2 regions of the Collinsella sp. AM41-2BH genome follow, and region 1 is predicted to be linked to the other one. Evidence: predicted binding sites of a transcription regulator. Region 1 holds the regulator's gene; the other holds the start of a gene.

Region 1 (3,546 bases):
AAATCGGGCGGACTCACCGTCACCGAGTGCCTGTGCGCGCATCTGCCGATGATCCTGCTGGGCAAGTCCTATGGCCAGGAAAAGGCCAACACCACCATGCTCACCGGCATGGGCGCCAGCATGCATGTCACCACCGCACGAGAGCTCATCGTGACGTTGCGTCATCTCCACGATCATCCTGAGTCGCTCAAGGCACTGCTCATCAACGGCGAAGTACTACGCCGCCCCCACGCAGCCGAAGACATAGCCATCGCAACCATGGAGCTCGTAGGCAAACCCCAAAAGCGCAAACGAGCCTTCTGCCGCTTCTACTGGGGCGAAAAACCTGCGCATATCCGCTAGGCGATAGTCCGCTGCTCGGCGGGAGCCGCCCATATATCATTCCATGCTCAAACATTCTCGCTGCGCAGGGCGCACTAATCCCGCCCGTCCGGGGCTCACCCATATCATTCCATGCTCAAACATTCTCGCTTCGCAGGGGCGCATCAATCCCGCCCGTCCGGGGCTCACCCATATCATTCCATGCTCAAACATTCTCGCTTCGCTGCGCTCGCTGCGAAACTGCGCGTGGAACGATATGGGTGAGCCCCGGACGGAAGGCTTCTTGCTTGAAAACAAATTACAAATCTAACCAGTAAGCCGATGCGACAAAGGAGCCAGACCTTTGTCGTATCGGCTTACCAATTAGGCATGATTTTTGGCTTCTAATGAAGGTGAGGCATGGTTAGTCGCGAGAATGTAAACGTAGCTCACCAGTGGGAGGGGCCTATATATCGTCCCGCGCGCAGTTTCGCAGCGTAGCGAGAATGTTTGAGCACGGGATGATATATAGGCCCCTCCCACTGGTGAGCGGACGATTGAGTTTAGGCGACGCCGCTAGAACCGAAACCGCCGGCTCCTCGGTCGGTTTTGTCTAGTTCTTCTACTTCTATGAGGTTGACCGTGGGGACTTCTTGGATGACGAGTTGGGCTATGCGGTCGCCTTTGTTGATTTGGATGTCGTTGGTGGGATCCAGGTTGATGAGGATAACCTTGAGTTCTCCTCGGTAGTGGGCGTCGATGAGGCCCGGCGTATTGACTATAGACAGGCCCTGCTTGATGGCCAAGCCGCTGCGGGGCTGGACGAAGCCGGCGTAGCCATCGGGCAGGGCGATGGCCAGCCCCGTAGAGACCAGACGGCGTTCGAAGGGCTTCAGGACGCAGTCCTCGTTGGAGCGCAAATCCAAGCCGGCATCAGTGGGATGGGCGTATTTGGGAAGCTCAACGGTGGGATCGAGACGCTTTATGTTGACGGTAATGTTGGACATGGAATCACCTTAGCTTGTCGAGCTCTTGCAGAAACTCATCGACGTCTTTGAAATCGCGGTAGACCGAGGCAAAGCGGATGTACGCCACCTTGTCAATCTTGGCCAAGCGCTTGAGCACCATGTCACCCAACTCATGGGACGTGACGGCCGTCAGTGTGCGAGAGCGCAGCTCGACCTCGATGTCGTCGATAATCTCATTGAGCTTCTTAGTGTCGATATCGCGCTTGATGGTGGCGCGCATCAAGCCGACGAGCAGCTTATTGCGATCGAACCGCTGCTTGGTTCCGTCTGACTTAATGACCTCGATTGGGTCTTCGCATCGCTCGAACGTTGTAAAGCGATAGTTACACGAGCAACATTCGCGACGGCGCTTAATGGTGTTATTTGACTCCTGCATACGAGAATCAACGACGCGGGTATGTGCCTTGCCGCATTTGGGACAGCGCATGGTACCTCCTCTTAAACGATAACAAGGGTACCATGCGCAGCGCGATAATGATTACGAACGAGCAGGAACCTTAAGATGCGCACCGGCGGCGAGCGAACCATGCTCCAGATGATTGACGTTACGGATCATGTCGGAAGTCTCTTGCGTGGAAAGGCCTTCGATTGGATATTCCTCGGCAAGCGACCAAAGAGAATCGCCAGTCTGAACGCGAATGGTCTCGTAAGTAATGTTGGAAACGGACTCGGCATACGCGGCGTGACGAGAGCTAAAGACCGAAGTAGCGAGGACAAAGAAGAGCGTAAGCGCAACGGCGACGGCGACAATCGTCGGAACCTTCAGGGCAACGCGGGCCGGCGCGACTACAGCCTGCTGATTGCGCGCAGGCTTTACGGTCAAAGGTTGAATGCCGGAGCGGCCACCCTGAACAACCGTAAAAGTGGGTTCTGCAGGCGTCTCGAGCTTAAGGGCGAGGTTTCCCTGGACCATATTCGTTGCGTTCATCATGTTCTCCTCTCGCGTGTTTTGCTGAGAACAGTTTTATCAAGCCGCGCGGACAAAAATGTCTAGCGCGAGAACGAATGTTCGGTTATTATTATCTTCGAACAGTTGTTCCTGTCAAGCAAAATTCGAACATTTGTTTGACATGGGTAGAGAGGATGCCCTGATGGCTCGCAAAATTACCAAGCGTCAGCAGCAAATTTACGACTTCATCAAGGAGTATCAGCAGGAGAAGGGTTATCCGCCCAGCGTGCGCGAGATGGCTTCTGCCGTGGGCCTTTCCTCCCCCAGCACCGTGCACGCCCATCTCTCTGCCCTGGAGGCGCGCGGGCTGCTCAAGCGCGATGCCACCAAGCCGCGTGCCCTGGAACTCTTTAACGAGGATGGTTCCTCTGTCTCAATTTCTAAATCTGACGAGCCCACCGCACCTCGCGGAACGGTCTCGCTACCGCTCGTTGGTCGCGTCGCGGCTGGGATTCCCATTCTGGCCGAGCAGAATATCGAAGACACGTTTACTATCCCGACCGAAATCGCCACTGATCAGGGTTCCTTTATCCTTGAGGTGCATGGGAGCTCAATGATCAATGTCGGCATCTTCAATGGCGATTACATCATCGTCCGTGAACAAAAGAGTGCCATGAACGGCGAAATTGTCGTGGCCATGATTGATGGTTCGGCGACCGTCAAGACGTTCTACAAGGAGCAGGGGCGTGTGCGCTTGCAGCCCGAGAACGACACCATGGAACCTATCTATGCAACGAATCCCGTTATCCTGGGCAAAGTCGTCGGCTTGATGCGCCGGTTCTCGTAATGCAAAAACGCATAACCATATTTGATACCGTCCGCGGGTTTACGATGATTTCTATGGCAGGTTTTCACGCTTGCTATGATCTCGCCTACCTGTACGGCTGGGATATGCCCTGGTTTACCCAGTCAGCCTTTCAAGACATCTGGCGCGCCAGCATCAGCTGGGTATTTTTGTTTATCGCCGGTTGGATGTGCACCCTTTCGCGCAACAATATCAAACGTGCCGCCAAATACGCCTTAGCAGCACTCGTTGTCTGGTTGGCAACAACACTTGTCTCAGTCGACGATTCGGTTAATTTTGGCATCATCTACTGCATGGCCGCATGCACCGGCATCGTGGCGTTGACCGATCCCGTCCTTAAGAAGATAACGGCGAGATGGGGCATGCCCCTATGCCTTATGTTGTTCGCAATCACCTGGAGCATCCCCAAAACGATCTACCCTGTCCCCTACCTGGCGTGGCTGGGATTTCCGAGCCCTGGGTTT
Region 2 (3,546 bases), on a different contig from region 1:
TGGCTGACATCCCGTGGGCTGCACTCGAAGATCCCACTGCGACCAATACGCACGGACCGAAGCGCGAGAAGGGGCGCGACGGCTGTCGTGTGCCCCTGCCGTGGGTGGCAGCGGACGATCCCGCGCAGGGCGGATCGTTTGGGTTTTCACCGGCGGACGCCGATGCGGCGCCCCATCTGCCACAGCCTGCATGGTTTTCCGATTACGCTGCCGATAGGGAAGAAGCGGACCCGGCATCGATGCTTGCGTTCTATCGCGACGCCCTCTGGCTGCGGCGCAAGCTGCGCGGGTGCGCCAACGATCTTGCGTGGCTCGATCTTGACGGGTGCACCGGCCTTGCGGATGGTGCCGAGGGCGCTGAGGGCGGCGTCATCGCCTATCGCCGCGACAACGGCTGGGCGTGTGTGACGAACTTCGGTGCAGCACCCGTGGAGCTGCCGGCGGGTAGGGTCCTGCTCACCTCATCACCGCTTGCAGATGGCAGGCTCGCGCAGGACAGCTCTGCCTGGATCATGCTCGCTGAGTTGTAGGGGGCCTCTTGCGGCGAGCTTGCGTTTGCCTACACCTTCCGTGGTGGCTGATGTCTTCGCGAGGTTCGCGAGGGCGTCGCAAAACTTTTCAAAAAAAGTTCTTGCATTTGGGTGGATCATCCCGTATATTAAATCCTCGCAGGCGGACATGGCTCAGTTGGTAGAGCACAACCTTGCCAAGGTTGGGGTCGCGGGTTCGAGCCCCGTTGTCCGCTCCATTTGGGCGTTTAGCTCAGGGGGAGAGCGCTTCCCTGACACGGAAGAGGTCAGAAGTTCAAATCTTCTAACGCCCACCAAATGTTCGCAGCCCAGAGGCATCGCCTCTGGGCTATTTTGTTTTACGTCGCCAAATGGGTCGCCAAATACGTCACCAAATATCGAGTTTTTGATCTTCCGGAATGCTTCTCAGTAGTCATCCGAGAAAACTCCCATCTTCTCCGTTTGCATGCACATATCTTTCAAGGATTCGTGCCGCGGTTGCATGGAGCTCGGCAAGGCACGACCGCAACATGTTGGTCAAGCATAATCTTTTGGATTCTTTTGGCGTGAGCGGCTTGGTTTTGGTAGGATTTGTCAGCGGCTTGACTAAGGGGGTTTTATAACTGCCATGCAGGTAGCCGTGTTGGTAACGTTTTACCGACTTGTCAAATACCCCTCATTTTTAATGCGTCTGCAAAATGACCAATTGCTTTGACCTGCTGAAACACTATATGTTGTGTTTGACCTAAAAAAAGAATACAGGATATAGATGCTTCTTTGTCGTATGATAGATGGCGGACAGAGAACGAAGACCTTAACTGCCTCTTTTGAACGTGTCCTTGAACCGCTTGATTGGCTCTAGGGAATGTCCGCATGGAGGCTTATGGTTTATCGAGAACACAGATTGCGCGACGGCGCCGCAAGGCAGGGGCAGGCCCTGCCGGGCATCGTTTGGCTCTGAAGCGCAATGAGGCTACGACGCGAAAGAGGCAAGAGGATGAAGATCATCAAGCGCAGCGGCACCGAGGTTGTCTTTGACATCGATAAGATCGTCAATGCCATCCGCGCCGCAAACTTGGAGGTCGAGGAGAGCTCTCGTCTTACCGACCGCCAGGTGGTTTATGCGGCGCAAAACGTCGCCGAGGCATGCGAGAACGCGGGCCACACCGTTTCGGTCGAGGAGATCCAGGATTTGGTCGAGGACGAGATCATGCGTCTCGACTGCTACGAGGTCGCCCGCCACTACATCATCTATCGCTATGTTCAGAGCCTGAAGCGCCAGAAGAACACGACCGACGACAAGATTCTGTCGCTGATCGAGTGCAATAACGAAGAGGTCAAGCAGGAGAACTCTAACAAGAACCCGACCGTCAATTCCGTCCAGCGCGACTATATGGCCGGCGAGATTTCAAAGGATCTGACTCAGCGTGTGCTGCTGCCCCAGGAGATCGTGGATGCCCACAATGAGGGCCTGATCCACTTCCACGATTCTGACTACTTTGCCCAGCACATGCATAACTGCGACCTGGTGAACCTGGAGGACATGCTCCAGAACGGCACCGTTATCTCGGGCACGCTGATCGAGAAGCCGCACAGCTTCTCGACTGCCTGCAACATCGCGACGCAGATTATCGCCCAGGTTGCTTCCTCCCAGTACGGCGGCCAGTCTATTTCACTGACCCATCTCGCCCCGTTTGTTGAGGTGAGCCGTCAAAAGATTCGCGGCGAGGTTGCCCGCGAGCTCGAGGAGCTCGGTGTTTCGGCATCTGCCGAAAAGGTCCGTGAGGTCGTTGAGGACCGTCTGCGTGACGAGATCCGTCGCGGCGTCCAGACGATTCAGTATCAGGTTGTGACCCTTATGACCACAAACGGCCAGGCGCCGTTTGTGACGGTCTTTATGTATCTCAACGAGGCTCGCTCAGCGCAGGAGAAGCACGACCTTGCCATGATCGTGGAGGAGACGCTTCGTCAGCGCTATGAGGGCGTTAAGAACGAAGCCGGTGTGTGGATTACCCCGGCATTCCCCAAGCTTATCTATGTACTCGAGGACGATAATGTTCACGAGAATTCCCCGTACTTCTACCTGACCCAGCTGGCTGCCAAGTGCACCGCCAAGCGCATGGTGCCCGACTACATCTCCGAGAAGAAGATGCGCGAGCTCAAGCTGTCTAAGGGCGAGACCGCTGGCAACGGCGATTGCTACACCTGCATGGGTTGCCGCAGCTTCTTGACGCCCGACCGCTCCGGTAACGGATTTAACAATGTGGCCAACGCGCTGAACTATGACCCGAACAAGCCCAAGTACTATGGTCGCTTTAACCAGGGTGTTGTGACCATCAACCTGCCCGATGTCGCGCTGAGCTCGCATCAGGACATGGACAAGTTCTGGAAGATCTTCGATGAGCGCCTTGAGCTGTGCCATCGTGCCCTGCTGTGCCGTCATGAGCGCCTGATGGGTACGCTTTCGGATGCCGCACCGATTCTTTGGCAGTACGGTGCCCTCGCCCGCCTGAAGAAGGGCGAGACGATCGACAAACTGCTCGTGGGCGGATACTCTACCATCAGCCTGGGCTATGCTGGCCTGTATGAGTGCGTCAAGTACATGACGGGCCACAGCCACACCGAGAAGGAAGGCACGCCGTTTGCCATGGCCGTCATGCAGCGCATGAACGACAAGTGCGCCGAGTGGAAGGCCGAAAGCGATATCGATTTCTCGCTGTACGGTACGCCGTTGGAGTCGACGACCTACAAGTTCGCCAAGTGCCTGCAGCGTCGTTTTGGCATTATTCCGGGCGTGACGGACAAGGGCTACATTACCAACAGCTATCACGTCCACGTGTCCGAGGAGATTGATGCTTTCGACAAGCTTAAGTTTGAGGGCATGTTCCAGCAGCTTTCGCCGGGCGGTGCTATCTCCTACGTTGAGGTTCCCAACATGCAGGACAACCTCAAGGCTGTCATTCGCGTGATGCAGTACATCTACGACAACATCATGTACGCCGAGCTCAACACCAAGAGCGACTACTGCCAGGTGTGC

What was found. The regulator NrdR, encoded in region 1, represses ribonucleotide reductase genes. The targets are predictions, from matches to a motif close to AAACACNATATATNGTGTTT.
Region 2: the regulator NrdR is predicted to act here: its motif matches at 1,232-1,251, upstream of nrdD (anaerobic ribonucleoside-triphosphate reductase).

Annotation. Positions count from the first base shown of each region.
Region 1 is NZ_QSGH01000006.1:10,002-13,547, forward strand. Features, by position in the region: gene DW899_RS04245 (glycosyltransferase) at 1-342, shown strand, start outside; gene dut (dUTP diphosphatase) at 864-1,307, opposite strand; gene nrdR (transcriptional regulator NrdR) at 1,312-1,755, opposite strand; gene DW899_RS04260 (LysM peptidoglycan-binding domain-containing protein) at 1,807-2,256, opposite strand; gene lexA (transcriptional repressor LexA) at 2,420-3,064, shown strand; gene DW899_RS04270 (heparan-alpha-glucosaminide N-acetyltransferase) at 3,064-3,546, shown strand, end outside.
Region 2 is NZ_QSGH01000025.1:9,493-13,038, reverse strand. Features, by position in the region: gene DW899_RS09635 (glycoside hydrolase family 13 protein) at 1-530, shown strand, start outside; tRNA gene DW899_RS09630 (tRNA-Gly) at 673-748, shown strand; tRNA gene DW899_RS09625 (tRNA-Val) at 752-826, shown strand; gene nrdD (anaerobic ribonucleoside-triphosphate reductase) at 1,507-3,546, shown strand, end outside.